One region of the Pseudorhizobium flavum genome, then DNA from elsewhere that is predicted to be linked to it. Evidence: predicted binding sites of a transcription regulator. Region 1 holds the regulator's gene; each other region holds the start of a gene.
What was found. Region 1 encodes LexA, which represses DNA repair genes until DNA is damaged. Its sites were predicted from a motif close to TGTTCNNNNTGTGTTCNG; they were not measured.
Positions count from the first base shown of each region.

Region 2: ACEPP2_RS02745 (DNA recombination protein RmuC) is a predicted target of LexA. The motif match lies at 1,551-1,568, and genes of this name have one in related genera.
Region 3: ACEPP2_RS04545 (putative DNA modification/repair radical SAM protein) is a predicted target of LexA. The motif match lies at 2,483-2,500, and genes of this name have one in related genera.
Region 4: ACEPP2_RS00530 (energy-coupling factor ABC transporter ATP-binding protein) is a predicted target of LexA. The motif match lies at 2,303-2,320, and genes of this name have one in related genera.

Region 1 is NZ_JBIOKZ010000008.1:109,180-112,866, forward strand. It holds gene eno (phosphopyruvate hydratase) at 1-882, opposite strand, end outside; gene kdsA (3-deoxy-8-phosphooctulonate synthase) at 978-1,826, opposite strand; gene lexA (transcriptional repressor LexA) at 2,026-2,742, shown strand; gene ACEPP2_RS15895 (ComEC/Rec2 family competence protein) at 2,723-3,687, opposite strand, start outside.
Region 2 is NZ_JBIOKZ010000001.1:581,764-585,450, reverse strand. It holds gene ACEPP2_RS02750 (ribokinase) at 1-267, opposite strand, end outside; gene ACEPP2_RS02745 (DNA recombination protein RmuC) at 319-1,518, opposite strand; gene def (peptide deformylase) at 1,643-2,155, shown strand; gene fmt (methionyl-tRNA formyltransferase) at 2,219-3,154, shown strand; gene truA (tRNA pseudouridine(38-40) synthase TruA) at 3,154-3,687, shown strand, end outside.
Region 3 is NZ_JBIOKZ010000002.1:203,604-207,290, forward strand. It holds gene ACEPP2_RS04530 (hypothetical protein) at 1-654, opposite strand, end outside; gene ACEPP2_RS04535 (glycosyltransferase family 4 protein) at 742-1,791, opposite strand; gene greA (transcription elongation factor GreA) at 1,799-2,275, opposite strand; gene ACEPP2_RS04545 (putative DNA modification/repair radical SAM protein) at 2,506-3,687, shown strand, end outside.
Region 4 is NZ_JBIOKZ010000001.1:101,123-104,809, forward strand. It holds gene ribB (3,4-dihydroxy-2-butanone-4-phosphate synthase) at 1-1,060, shown strand, start outside; gene ACEPP2_RS00525 (winged helix-turn-helix domain-containing protein) at 1,076-2,266, opposite strand; gene ACEPP2_RS00530 (energy-coupling factor ABC transporter ATP-binding protein) at 2,380-3,060, shown strand; gene ACEPP2_RS00535 (energy-coupling factor transporter transmembrane component T family protein) at 3,057-3,677, shown strand.

The DNA.
Region 1 (3,687 bases):
GCCATCCCAGTCGTCCTCGGCCATGCCGTCCTCGATGGAGATGATCGGATACTTTCCGACGAGTTCCGCCAGGTATTCGGCCATGGCACCGGGTTCCAACGTGCGGCCCTCGCCTTCCATGGCGTACTTGCCGTCCTTGAAGAATTCGGTCGAGGCGCAATCCAGTGCGAGGCATACATCGTCACCGGGCTTGTAGCCGGCCTTTTCCACCGAGCGCATGATGAAGTCGAGGGCTTCCGGTGCGCTCTTCAGGCCGGGGGCAAAGCCACCTTCGTCGCCGACATTGGTGTTGTGGCCCTGGGAGGCGAGTTCCTTCTTCAGGACGTGGAAGACTTCCGCACCGATACGAACCGCATCGCGAAGGCTCTCCGCGCCAACCGGCATGATCATGAATTCCTGGAAGTCGATCGGATTGTCGGCATGGGCGCCGCCGTTGATGATGTTCATCATCGGTACCGGCAGGACGTGTGCGCCGGCGCCCCCGACATAGCGGTAGAGCGGCAGGCCGGAGGAATCAGCTGCTGCCTTGGCGACGGCGAGCGAGACGCCCAGGATGGCATTGGCGCCGAGGCGCGACTTGTTGGGTGTGCCATCGAGTGCGATCAAAGTCTTGTCGATGTGGATCTGGCTTTCGGCATCGAAGCCGCCAATGGCATCGAAGATCTCGGTATTGACCGCCTCGACCGCCTTCTCAACGCCCTTGCCACCATAGCGCTTGCCGCCATCGCGCAGTTCCACCGCCTCGTGGGCCCCGGTGGAAGCACCCGAGGGGACAGCCGCGCGGCCCATGCTGCCATCCTCCAGGTAGACATCGACCTCCACAGTCGGATTGCCGCGGCTGTCGAGGATTTCGCGTGCGATGATATCGGTAATGGCGGTCATGATCTCTCCCTGAGGTAAACCCAATGCCCTGCGGTCATCGACAATGTCTCTTAATCGATGACAGGCGAATTACAATCCGGCTCCCGCTGCGGCGCCTAGGCGGCCTTGGCCACGGCATCGAAGGCCAGAAGCTTTTCCAGGAGCCGTCGCATGTCCTTCAGATGAACCATGTTGGGGCCATCGGAGGGCGCATTGTCCGGGTCCTCGTGCGTCTCGATGAACAGGCCGGCAACGCCGACAGCGACGGCTGCGCGGGCGAGCGTCTCGACGAACTCACGCTGGCCACCGGATGAACCGCCCTGCCCGCCGGGCTGCTGCACGGAATGCGTTGCATCGAAGACCACCGGCGAGCCCATCGCGGCCATGATCGGCAGCGAACGCATGTCGGAGACGAGCGTATTGTAGCCGAAGGAGGCGCCACGCTCGCAGAGAAGCACGTTCGGATTGCCGCTTGCCGTGAATTTAGCCTGGACGTTCTTCATGTCCCAGGGCGCTAGGAACTGGCCCTTCTTAACGTTGATGGCGCGACCGGTCTTCGCGGCGGCGATCAGCAGATCGGTCTGGCGGCAAAGGAAGGCGGGTATCTGCAGGATATCGACCGTGGGCGCGACCAGTGCGCACTGTTCTTCCGTGTGAATGTCGGTGAGAACCGGGAAGCCGAATTCCCTCTTGAGGTCGGCAAAGATTTCCATCGCGCTGTCCAGGCCGATGCCGCGCTTACCCGACAACGATGTCCGGTTCGCCTTGTCGAAGGAGGACTTGTAGACAAGGCCGATCCCGAGCTCGGCGCAGAGCTCCTTGAGCCTTCCGGCGATCATGAAGGCGTGGTCGCGGCTTTCCATCTGGCAGGGGCCGGCAATCAGCGAGAAGCGAGCCTGCTGGGAGAACAACACGCGGCCCTGGCCTTCACCCACGAAAACTTCGGGATTGGGCTTAATGTCCATGGCGGCACTCCTTTCAAGCGGCATCTGCTCCGTCGCGGGGACCCGGCTGCGGCGGACGCGATGTCCATAACAGCAACCACCGCCTCTGTCACGGAGCCAAGGCATAAGCACGCCGACGCAGCTGGAACTTTAGCCTTGCGGAACACACCCGGAACATATATGGTCTGTTCCGTATTTGTTTCATCGTCAGGGAACCCGGATGCTCACGCGCAAACAGCAGGAACTGCTTCTTTTCATTCACGAGAGGATGAAGGAGTCGGGCGTGCCTCCGTCCTTCGACGAAATGAAGGATGCGCTCGACCTGGCGTCGAAGTCGGGCATTCACCGGCTGATCACTGCGCTCGAGGAGCGCGGCTTCATCCGCCGGCTGCCCAATCGGGCGCGGGCACTTGAGGTCATAAAGCTGCCGGAAGCCTACAGCACCAGCCTGCAGCCGCGCCGCGGCTTCTCGCCGAGCGTCATCGAGGGCAGCCTCGGCAAGCAGAAGCCCGCGCCGGCCCCCTCGCCGATCGCCGCAAGCAACGAGAACGCAAGCACGAGCGTGCCGGTCATGGGACGTATCGCGGCGGGCGTGCCGATCTCGGCGATCCAGAACAATACGCACGACATTGCGGTTCCTGTCGAAATGCTTGGCGCCGGCGAGCACTATGCACTGGAGGTCAAGGGCGACTCGATGATCGAGGCGGGGATCCTGGATGGGGATACGGTCATCATCCGCAACGGCCAGACGGCCAGCCCCGGAGACATTGTCGTGGCTCTCGTCGATGACGAGGAGGCAACGCTGAAGCGGTTCCGCCGCCGCGGTGCCTCGATCGCGCTGGAGGCTGCCAACCCGGCCTATGAGACTCGCATCCTTCCCGCCGATCGGGTGAAGGTTCAGGGAAAGCTCGTCGGCCTCATCCGCCGCTACCACTGATCATTCGCAGCAGCGCTAAGGGAAGCGTTTCATCGAAGCTGTCATTTCGCCAGTCATAGAGACGGTGGCTGGTCCATGGACGGCGGGTTCCGGCACTTGCCGCGTTGACCCGCCACAGGGACGGGTGGGGACTGCCGTTCAGATAGATTTCGATCGCGCCAGTCTTTCTCAGGCTTGCGGCGTTCAGCAGCACGGCACCCGAGCGACATTCGTCGAACCGCGCGCGAGGAGCAACAACCAGTGCCGCCAGATCGCAGGCGCTTCCTGCTAGTCGCGGATCCTCGACCACGACAATACTGACTCCGCCCTCATGGGCTACCGCCACGCACCAGAGCTTGGGCAGGCAATGGAACCGGCCCGCATCAGCTGCGGCGAGAGCGAGCATTGACGACATCTCCGACCGGACACGGTCACGCTGCTCGTCCGTTAGCGCGGCTTTCACAGAAGGATCGCCTGCCGCCGCAATGCCAATGTCACTTGCCGGAGACATGACCGGAGCGACGGGCTCGGGAAGCAGCAGGGCGCGCTGCCACTGGTCGAAGATGAAGGCTGGCGGGCGCGTGCGGTTGGTGGCAACACCAGCGCTCACCAGGGCTACCAGCGCCCCGTCGTCGGAGACCAGGACATCGGATGGGGGCAGTCGGTTCGCCTGCCAACTCAGCGCGAAGGCGAGCGCCATGATCGGTACGCCGACCAGCCGAAGCCGAGTACGCAACAGGGCGAGGATCAGGAAGCCGATGGAGGCGATCGACAGGAACCAGGGGTGCTGCCGGCCGGTGCCGACGTCTCCACCCCAGGCAGCCACGTGTTTCGCGACAGCGATGACCGCCTCCAGCCCCAGACCCATCAGTTTCAGGAGGGGCGCATCGAGCCCGAGCGGCATCAGCAACATACCGAGCAGGCCAGCTGGCATGACCACGAAGGAGATGATCGGCATCACGGCGA
Region 2 (3,687 bases), on a different contig from region 1:
TGTTGGACCGTCAACATGATCGACGGCGGCCAGGTCGACACCCGCCTGATCGAGAAGTGAAAGCGCCGGCTTGGAAAACCCGTCCTTGCCGACGGCCCCTACCATGCGCACGAAGCTCCCGGCCCGCCGTGCAGCCAGCGCCTGATTTGCGCCCTTGCCACCGGCGGCTGTGGCGAAGCTGGTTCCGGCCACCGTCTCACCCGGTTCCGGCAGGCGTTCGGTGTTGGCGATCAGGTCCATGTTGATGGATCCGAAGACGGTGATCATGGGTGCTCTTTCTGCATCGTCAGAATTTGCTGGCGACACTGCCCGAGCCGCTTACTCCTCGTCAACCACCCGCAGCTTCAGGAGCCCGGTCCGGCTTTCCACCGCGCGAGGCTCGTCGGGTTCGCCTGTCGCCTCGACCGCCTGCTCGAGTTCGAGCGCACCAATCTTCGCTCCGCGCCGGACGAGTTTGTCCGACGAGGTGAGGATCTGGTCGACATCCCGCTGCGCCGCCAGGAAATGCCCCTGCAGCTTGCGGGTCCTGTCGTCGAGCCGTGACAGGTCCTCCATCAGGAGTGCCACTTCGGCCTGTATCAGGTGCGCCTGCTCGCGCATCCTCTGATCCTTGAGCACCGCCTGGATGACCTGGATAGAAAGCATCAGCAGCGAGGGTGAGACGATCACCACCTTCAGCCGCTGGGCCTTCTGCACCACGCCGTCGAAATGCTCGTGGATCTCCGCGAAGATGGACTCCGACGGTACAAACAGGAAGGCCATGTCCTGTGTCTCGCCGGTGATCAGGTATTTCTCGGCAATATCCCGGACATGAACCTCGAGGTCACGACGGAACTGTACTGCAGCTGCCTTGCGCGCCTCGGGCGCCGCTGTATCGCGAAACGTATTCCACGCCTCCAGCGGGAACTTCGCGTCGATCACCAGCGGCGATGCGCCATTTGGCATTCGCACGAGACAGTCAGGCCGCTTGCCGTTGGAAAGCGTAGCCTGGAATTCGAAGGCGCCCATCGGCAATCCGTCCGCGATGATTGCTTCCATCCGCCCTTGCCCGAAGGCACCGCGCGTCTGCTTGTTCGACAGGATCGCCTGCAATCCGACCACATCCTTCGCCAGGGTCTGGATATTGCTCTGTGCCGCGTCGATGACCGCGAGCCGTTCCTGCAGCAGGCGAAGGTTTTCATGCGTCGATTTCGTCTGTTCGGTGATCGTGCTCCCCAGCCGGTGGGTCATGCCGTCCAGTCGCTGGTTCACCGCATGATTGAGTTCCGCCTGCTTCTGGGAGAGCGTCTCTGCCATGGTCACAAGCCGCCCCTGCATCTCCGCCTGTGCCCGCATCAGCTCTGCGAGGCGGGCCTCCGACTGGGCGGCCTGTCGTGCCTGCTCTGCACTCCTGCGGCGCGAACCGAGAGCAAGTCCGACGGCTGTTACGCAGAGTGCTGCGAAGAAAACTGCGAGGAGCCAGACGGCGTTGGAGGAATCGGCTGCAAGATCCTGGAGGATTGGGGTGAGGCTGTTCATGCCGACACACTAGCAGAAATGATTTGCGCGGAAAGATCAAATCGTGAACATGCTTCCTTCTGCTGTTGCCGCTGGTCAGCGGCAATCCTGTTCCATCCGGCAAAAAGATGCGCTATGGGAGGCCATGACCATCAAGCCCCTCATCATCCTTCCCGACCCGATCCTGCGCCAGGTTTCCCAGCCGGTGGAGCAGGTCGATTCCGAAATCACGCGTCTCGCCGACGACATGCTGGAGACGATGTATGACGCGCCGGGCATAGGGCTTGCGGCGATCCAGATCGGTGTGCCCCGCCGCCTGCTGGTGATCGACGTCTCCAAGGAGGATGAGGACAACTCGCCGCTCGTATTCATCAACCCGCAGATCGTCGCGTCGTCCGACGAGCGTTCGGTCTACGAGGAGGGGTGTCTTTCCATTCCTGACTATTATGCGGAAGTGGAGCGACCGGCTGCGGTGACGGTGGACTATATCGATCGCGAGGGAAAGCAGCAGACGCTCCAGGCTGATGGCCTCCTGGCGACCTGCCTTCAGCACGAGATCGATCACCTGAACGGCGTCCTCTTCATCGATCACATCTCGCGCCTCAAGAGGGAGATGGTGATCAAGAAGTTCACCAAGGCTGCCCGCGCCCGCGCGTAAAAGCGGGCCACGCGGGGTCAACGAACATGGCGGCAGCAGCCGCCGGCAAGGAGCGCACGCAGCATGGCGCTACGCATCATCTTCATGGGAACGCCAGAGTTTTCGGTTCCGACGCTCCGCGCGCTGAAGGACGCCGGCCACGACATCGTGGCGGTCTACAGCCAGCCGCCGCGTCCCGGTGGACGCCGTGGACTGGACCTGCAGAAGTCCCCCGTCCACCAGGCGGCAGAGCTTCTGGGTATCCCGGTCTTTACACCTTTGAACTTCAAGGATGAGGCTGACCGCGAGCAGTTCCGCAGCTTCACGGCTGATGTGGCGGTGGTCGTCGCCTACGGCCTGCTGCTGCCGGAGGCAATCCTCAACGGCACGAGGCTTGGATGCTACAACGGCCACGCCTCTCTGCTGCCGCGCTGGCGCGGCGCCGCACCGATCCAGCGCGCGATCATGGCCGGCGACAGGAAGACCGGCATGATGGTCATGAAGATGGAGAAGGGGCTGGACACCGGCCCCGTTGCGCTCACCCGCGAGGTGGAGATCGGCGAGAACACCACGGCTGGCGAACTCCACGATCAGTTGATGCTGGTTGGCGCCCGCGCCATGGTGGAGGCGATGCAGCGACTGGAAGAGGGCGACCTGCCGCTGACGTCGCAGCCGGAAGAGGGCGTCCTCTATGCCTCCAAGATCGACAAGAACGAGACGCGCATCGACTTCTCTCGACCGGCTCGCGAGGTGCACAATCACATTCGGGGCCTTTCCCCCTTTCCGGGGGCATGGTTCGAGGTCGAGTTCACTGGCCGTCCCGAGCGCATCAAGGTGCTCTCCTCGGAACTTGCCGAGGGGCAGGGTGCTGCTGGCGCGGTTCTTGACGAGAGGCTCGCCATTGCCTGCGGCAGCGGCGCAATCCGACTGACGCGGCTGCAGAAGGCCGGCGGAAGGCCGCTGGCGGCCGCAGACTTCCTGCGCGGAACACCGCTTCCCGCCGGCACGAGGCTTGGCTGATGCCGCGTTTCCGCATGACCGTGGAATATGACGGTACGACCTATGTCGGCTGGCAGATGCAGGAGAACGGCCACTCGGTCCAGGCTGCACTCCAGAACGGCATCCTGTCGCTGACCGGCGAGGCAGTCTCTATCCGCGGTGCCGGACGGACGGATTCGGGCGTGCACGCCATAGGCCAGGTGATCCACGCGGACCTTTCGCGCGACTGGAAGCCCTATACGCTTCGCAACGCCTTGAATGCGCATCTCGGCATGGCCGGCGAGAAGGTTGCCGTCATCGACGTCGCGGCGGTGGACGAGAGCTTCGACGCCCGCTTCTCCGCAGTCAGGCGGCACTATCTCTACCGCATCATCAATCGCCCGGCACCATTGGCACTTGAAGCCAATCGTGCCTGGTGGGTGCCCAAGCCTCTCGATCACGATGCCATGCATGCCGCCGCCCAGATGCTGGTCGGCCACCATGACTTCACCACCTTCCGCTCCGCCCACTGCCAGGCGACCAGTCCGGTCCGCACCCTCGATCGGCTGGACGTG
Region 3 (3,687 bases), on a different contig from region 1:
GCCGGCGAACACAATGATACGTGCGCCTGACGGGGGAGCGGGATTGGCAAAAAAGCTCTTCAGGTAGCGAGGCACGCAAGCATTCTTGAAGCTAACGCACCATTGCGCCGGCCAGTAGCGTAGCTCCCCGTCCTTGAAGACGCGGTCGCTAAGGAATTGCTGCTCATGCTCGAATTCGACGGCGGCCTGTCCGGGATCGGCCAAGTAGTCGTCCAGAATGTGCGCATGTTTTCCGAATTCGAATCGGAAGACCGAGCTGTTGCCCACCATCGCGAGGAAGCGGTTACGGCTTGGGTTTATCTTCCTCAGCGGCTTCGAGCGGAACAGGTCGTCGTCGCGAATGATGAAGAACTGCCCTTCAAGGTCGAAAAACGGGTCGATGTCGTCGATGATGACAAGGTCAAGGTCGAGGAAAAGCGTGGGACCTGCAAGTCCGGCCAGATCGGCGGCCAATATGGAGAGCTTCCGCCAGCGAAGGTCCGTTTCGCCCTGACGCATCTGCAGAAGCGGCAGGGGCTGTACATCGATCTCGGGGTTCAGTCCGCTTGCATCGTCGGTGAAGCAGACGAAGCGGTGTGGGCGCCGAAGGTGCCTAGTGACGCCGTTGAAGAGATTGTTCACGTAGTCGGGACCGTAAAGGGTCCCCCACTTCATGCAGATGACGTTGACAGGATCATCGGGATTGGAAGAGGCCATAGGATGCCGACGGGAGACTGAGGGACGAATTAGGTAACCAGTCGGTTAGAGACTGATCATTGCGCTGTAAACCCTCTCAAGCGCCTGAGCTTCTCCACGAAGTGCAAAATTTCCACGGACATGCTCCAGCCCGTTCCGTCCATGCTCTTCGGCGAGGCCTGGATCGGCCAGATATGGTTCGATTGCATGGCGCAGCGCGTCGTAGTTTCCGGCAGGCACAACGGCTCCCGTCTCGGCTACAACGATCTGCTCTGCGTAGGCGCCGGCGTCGCTTGAAACGACAGCTGTCTGCGAAGCCATGGCCTCCAGCGGGGTAAGCCCGAAACCTTCGTTGCGGGAGGGGGCGACATAGAGCGTCAGGCGGCGGTACCATGGTTTGATGTCGTCGACTTCGCCCAGGAAACGGATGCGGTCCGAGAGGCCGGCTTCGGCGACGGCCCGCTTCAAATCGTCCCCGAACGCCTGGTGCTCGACCGTCACCCGTCCACAGACGACGGCCGTCCAGTCGGGGTGCTGAGGCAGGAGTTCGATCATCGCCCGGACGAAGAGATCCGTTCCCTTCTGATGGCGAACACGCCCGAAGCAACCGATCAGGAACCGGCCCGGCAGTCCGGTCGCGGCGATTGTGTCGTCCTCTGACCGGGGAGGATGGAAAACGTCGAGGTCGATGCCATGCCGGATGACGGTATGGGGCACTTCCAGGAAGGAGCCGGAGCGGGCGCTGGTCGCGACCACCGCATCCATCTGCCGGATCAGCCACTTCGTATAGCGGGAGTGATTGCGTTGTGCCGCGGAGGTGAACAGGAGCTTCAGCGGCATGCGCAGCACGGATCGCATCAGGATGCCGGGCAGCATTTCGCTGTTGCGCCGGGCGTGCCAGACGCGGAAATGCGTGCCTGCTGGGCGTTTCCAGAGCTCCGGCAGTTGCGCCCATCGCATCTTCGGCAGGCTGTCGGGAAGTCCGGGACCCAGCGTGACAATGCCACGGCCGAGGCGGACCTGTTCAGGCACGAGCTGGACCACAGTCGATGTCACGCCGGACAGGCGCCGCTTGAAATGCGGCGCGATCACCGTGATGTCTCTCAGGGAGGGCAAGGGGGCGTCAGCCCCAGCTGACAGAGAGGATCTCGTAGCCCTTTGCGCCGCCCGGCGCATTGACCTCGATCGAGTCGCCGGCTTCCTTGCCAATCATGGCACGGGCGATCGGCGAGGAAACGGAAATCCGTCCCGCCTTCACATCGGCCTCCTGGTCGCCGACGATCTGATAGGTCTTCTCCTCGTCCGTGTCCTCGTCAACGAGCTTGACGGTGGCGCCGAACTTGATCTTCGAGCCGGACATCTTTGTCAGATCAATCACTTCGGCCCGCGCGATAAGATCCTCCAGCTCGGTGATCCGGCCTTCGTTATGGCTCTGGGCTTCCTTGGCCGCGTGGTACTCCGCATTCTCCGAGAGGTCGCCATGGGCGCGTGCCTCTGCGATCGCCTCGATGATGCGGGGACGCTCTTCCTGCTGGCGCCAGCGCAGTTCTTCCTGCAGCTGGGTGAAGCCATTCTGCGTCATCGGTACCTTTTCGACCATTTCCTTGCCCTTCACGATGCGACCGCGCTCGCCGCGGCCACAAAAAGAAACAGGTTCCGGAGTGAAACTTCGGAACCATCCACACATCAGAATTTCTGGAACTATAACAGAGATCACCGCGAAAGTTCCAGCATTTTCGAGATGGGGTAGGCTGCGCCGGTTTCAAGGTCCCGGCTGACTTGCGGCTGGTCCCTTGACCCAGCGCAAAAGAACATATAGTGAACGCACTAATGAAGAAGTCGCTAAAAGAACGATTGGCCATTCTCTCCGACGCCGCCAAATATGACGCGTCCTGCGCCTCCAGCGGTACCGTGAAGCGAAGCTCGCACGCTTCCGGCGGATTGGGCTCCACGGAAGGATCGGGTATCTGCCATGCCTACGCACCGGACGGTCGCTGCATCTCGCTCCTGAAGATCCTGCTTACAAACTTCTGCATCTATGACTGCGCCTATTGCATCAACCGCTCGTCCAGCAATGTGGAGCGGGCGCGGTTTACGGTGGAGGAGGTGATCTGGCTGACGCTGGAGTTTTACCGGCGCAACTACATTGAGGGCCTGTTCCTGTCCTCCGGAATTATTCGCTCCTCCGACCATACGATGGAGGAGATGGTGCGGATCGCCCGGGAACTGAGAACGACCCACAACTTCCGGGGCTATATTCATCTCAAGTCCATTCCCGAGGCGTCGCCGTATCTGATCGAGGAAGCTGGTCTCTATGCGGACCGGCTGTCGCTCAACATCGAACTTCCAACCGATGCCGGTATTACCAGATATGCGCCGGAGAAGCAGCCGGACGGCATTCGTCGCTCCATGGGCGAACTGCGGCTCAAGATCGAGGAAATGAGCGAGCCGACGCTGCAGACGAAGCGAAAACGCCGGTTTGCTCCTGCCGGACAGAGCACACAGATGATCGTCGGCGCGGACGGCGCCAACGACGCAACGATCCTCGGAACGAGCGCGCGGCTCTATGGAAGCTATGGCCTGAAGCGCGTCTACTATTCCGCCTTCAGCCCAATCCCTGACTCGTCGAAGAACCTGCCGCTGATCAAGCCGCCGCTGATGCGCGAGCATCGGCTCTACCAGGCGGACTGGCTCTACCGGTTCTATGGGTTCGAAATCGGCGAGATCACGTCGGCGCGCGCAGACGGTATGCTCGATCTGGATCTCGATCCCAAGCTCGCCTGGGCGCTGGGGCATCGCGACCGGTTTCCAGTGGACGTCAATCGTGCCGACCGGGAAATGCTTCTGAGAGTGCCGGGACTCGGCACCAAGACGGTGAGGGCAATCCTTTCGGCGCGCCGGTTTTCGCGGCTGCGGCTGGACGACCTGAAGCGGCTCGGCGTGTCGCTGAAGAAGGTGCAGCCCTTCATCACCGTCGACGGCTGGACGCCGCACCGCCTCGTTGACCGGCCG
Region 4 (3,687 bases), on a different contig from region 1:
CTTCGAAGCCGGCGAAATCGTCGTCGTGACGGATGACGACGACCGCGAGAACGAAGGCGACCTGATCGTCGCCGCTGTCCACTGCACGGCCGAGAAAATGGCCTTCATCGTTCGTCACACGTCGGGCATCGTCTGCGCGCCCATGCCGCGCGAGGAGGCCAAGCGCCTCAACCTCAATGCCATGGTGGCGGAAAACGACAGCGCGCATACTACCGCCTTCACCGTGACCGTCGATTTCAAGCACGGCACCACGACCGGGATCTCGGCCGAAGACCGGACGCTGACGGTCCGCAACCTCGCCAATCCCAACGTTGGCCCTTCGGACTTCGTCCGTCCGGGTCATATATTCCCGCTGGTCGCGCGCGAAGGCGGCGTGCTGATGCGGTCCGGTCATACGGAAGCTGCCGTCGATCTCTGCAAGCTCGCGGGCCTGCCGCCGATTGGCGTCATCTGCGAACTCGTCAATGACGATGGCACCGTGACGCGTGGCGCCCAGGTGGCGGCCTTTGCCGAGAAGCACAGCCTGAAGCAGGTCTCCGTCGCGGACCTGATCGCGTACCGGCAGCGCAAGGAAACGCTGATCGAGTTGCAGTCGAGCTTCGATGTGGAGACCCGCTTCGGGAAGGCCAAGGGCCATGCCTATTCCCTGCCCTGGGACCCGATGCAGCACGTCGCGATCGTCTTCGGGGATATACGCGACGGGGTAGACATCCCGGTCCGGCTGCATCTCGAGAACGTGGCAGCCGATGTTTTCGGCGCACAGCGTGCGGTTGATACCTACATGGAAAGGATAGCCACGGAGGGCCGTGGGGTGATCATCTATCTGCGCGAAGGCTCTGTCGGCGTCGGCCAGAAGGATCATGGGCGCAAGTATCGCCACGATCAGGAAGCGCATGAGCAGGCCCAAGCGCGCGAGAGCGAATGGCTGGAAATCGGCCTCGGCGCGCAAATCCTCAAGGACCTCGGCATTACATCCATCAAACTGTTGACCCGCAGCGAGCGGCACTATGTTGGCCTGGAAGGGTTTGGTATCCGGATCGCTGAGACGGTGATCTGCTAAGGCTGGCCTCCGTCCTCAGCCACGCCAGCCATCGAGGTAGTTGACGCGCTCGACACCGGCGAACTTCGCGACGCGCGTCAGCTCTGCATCCAGCTTTTCCAGCCTGCCGTTCGAGGCGCGAACGCCCGGCTCGAGCCAGAGACGCCTGACATCCAGAGACCCGGCCTTGCGATCCGCCTTCATGTCGATGCGGCCGATCATCCGTTCCCCCTCGATCAGCGGAAAGACGTAGTAGCCATATTGGCGCTTCGGCTCGGGCACGAATATCTCGATCCGGTAGCTGAAGTTGAACAGCCGTTCAGCCCTGTTGCGGTCGCGCAGCAGGGGGTCGAACGGACTGAGGACGCGGATGCGCCCCGGAGGCTTGGAAATACTATCCAGCGAAGTGGGGAAATCCTGGAAGGCATGGGCTGCCCGCGGCCTGCTGCCATTGGCGCTCTCGATCACCACCTCCGTCAACTCGTCGCGATGGGCGTCGACCCAATCCTTTGCCTCCTGCGGCGTGACGAGGGCCCAGAACGCGGCGATCTCGCCGGACGTCGCAAATCCCAGCCGCGTCAGCGCGCTGCGGCAGGCCCAGTCGACGAATTCCTCGTGGCTGACCTCCGGTTCGTGATGATGCGCCGGTAGCACCCTTTCCGTGAGGTCATAAACCTTCTGGAAATTCACCCGTCCCGCGATCGCTAGCTTCCCCGTGTGCCAGTAGTATTCGAGCGCCGTCTTGTTGGGATGCCAGTTCCACCATCCGCCGGACTTGTGCTCCTCCGCCTTCATCTCCCGGGCCATGATAGGGCCACCCTCGACGATCCGCCGGTAGGTCTCTTCGAAAGCGCTGTCGTAACCCTCTCCCTGCCATTTCCTCCAGCGTTCTCCGATCACGGCTTCGCGGCGTACAAAGCGATGCTTCCAGTAGCGGAAGAAAGCAGACGGGATGACCGAGGCATCGTGCGTCCAGTGCTCGAAAAGCTCACCGTCCTTCTCCAGGAGATGCTGCAGGTGCTCGCGCCGGTAGGTCTGGTTGCGCGAGAACAGGATCATGTGATGGGCGCGTTCGACTGTCGCGATACTATCGATCTGCACGAAGCCGAGCTTGTCGATCAGGCTCAACAGTCCGGCCTTGTCGAGTCTGCGGGAGGGGGGCAGGGAGAGGCCCTGCCGCTCAAGAAAGATTCGCCGCGCCTGCTCGTTCGGGATGAGAATCGCCATGTCGGCAACATTAGGACGATCATCGGCGCAGTTCAATGTTCACCTTATGTTTTGCATTCCCCTGCCCCGGCATCCGGTCTATAGGGAGCCCTCCACAGTCGAGAGGACGCAAGTTGGACGTCAGATTTCTCCAGGCAGGAGCAAGCTTCGACGGCCGCATGGCAGTGCGGCCGATCTCGGTTTCCCTGACGGAAAGGCGAATCGGGATCATCGGCCTCAATGGCTCGGGAAAGACCACCTTCGCCAGGATGATCAATGGGCTCGTCCAGCCGAGCCATGGGCGCGTGTCCGTCAACGGTTTGGACACAGCGCAAGATGGCGACGGCGTGCGCAGCCAGGTCGGCTTCATCTTCCAGAACCCCCAGAACCAGATCATCCTGCCAATCCTGCGAGAGGACGTCGAACTTGGACTTCGCGCCCAAAAGCTGACGCGAACCGAGGTGAAAGCAAAGGTCGACGGCGTGCTCGCCCGCTTCGGCATCGAGCCTCTGGCAGACCGGCGGGTGCACGAACTTTCCGGCGGCGAGCTTCAGCTTGCGGCGCTCGCATCGGTCCTGGTGACCGAGCCGGCGCTAGTGATCCTCGACGAACCGACCAACCAGCTCGACCTGCGCAATCGTCTCCTCGTCCAGAAAACAATCGACCGGCTGGAGGAGGATGTGCTCGTCATCAGCCATGATCTGGAACTCGTCGAAACATTCGATCGCGTCCTGCTCTTCCACGAAGGCCAGATCCTGATGGACGGGCTGCCGGCGGACGCGATCCGGCGCTACCGCGAGATCGCCGGGGCATGAATTCCCTCTACATCCAGGGCAGAAGCCTGCTCCATCAGCTTTCCGCGGGACCAAAACTCATCCTCGTGCTCGTGGTGAGCCTGGCGGTGTTCCTGACGCGCTCGCCGCTTATCCTCGGAGCTTCAGCGCTCGCTGGGTTTGTCCTTTATGCCTCCACCGGCATCGGCGTCAGAGCCGGCTGGATCCGCCTGCGACCAATCCTGCTGACGATCGTCGTCGTGGCGCTGGCGACCGTCCTTCTGGGTTCGGTGGAAGAGGGCATGGTGGCGCTGCTGCGGCTCACCACGCTGATGCTGGTTGCCGCCGCTGTCACCGCGACAACGCCGGTGGGTGCCTTCATCGACGTGGTTAGCCGGGCGGCGCGACCGCTGGAGCGGCTTGGCTTCGTGCGGGCCGACGACATCGGGCTTGCGGTCGGCCTCGTCATCCGCTTCGTACCGGAGGTCCTGTCTCGCTATGACCTCCTGAAGCAGGCGCATCGAGCTCGCGGGCTGAAGCTGCGCCCAACCACAGTCCTTGCGCCGCTGACGATCCAGACCCTGAAGGCCGCGGATGAGATCGCTGCCGCCATTGACGCTCGCGGCATCCGCGGGCACAAGCACTCCACCGATTCCTAGGAGCTTCCAT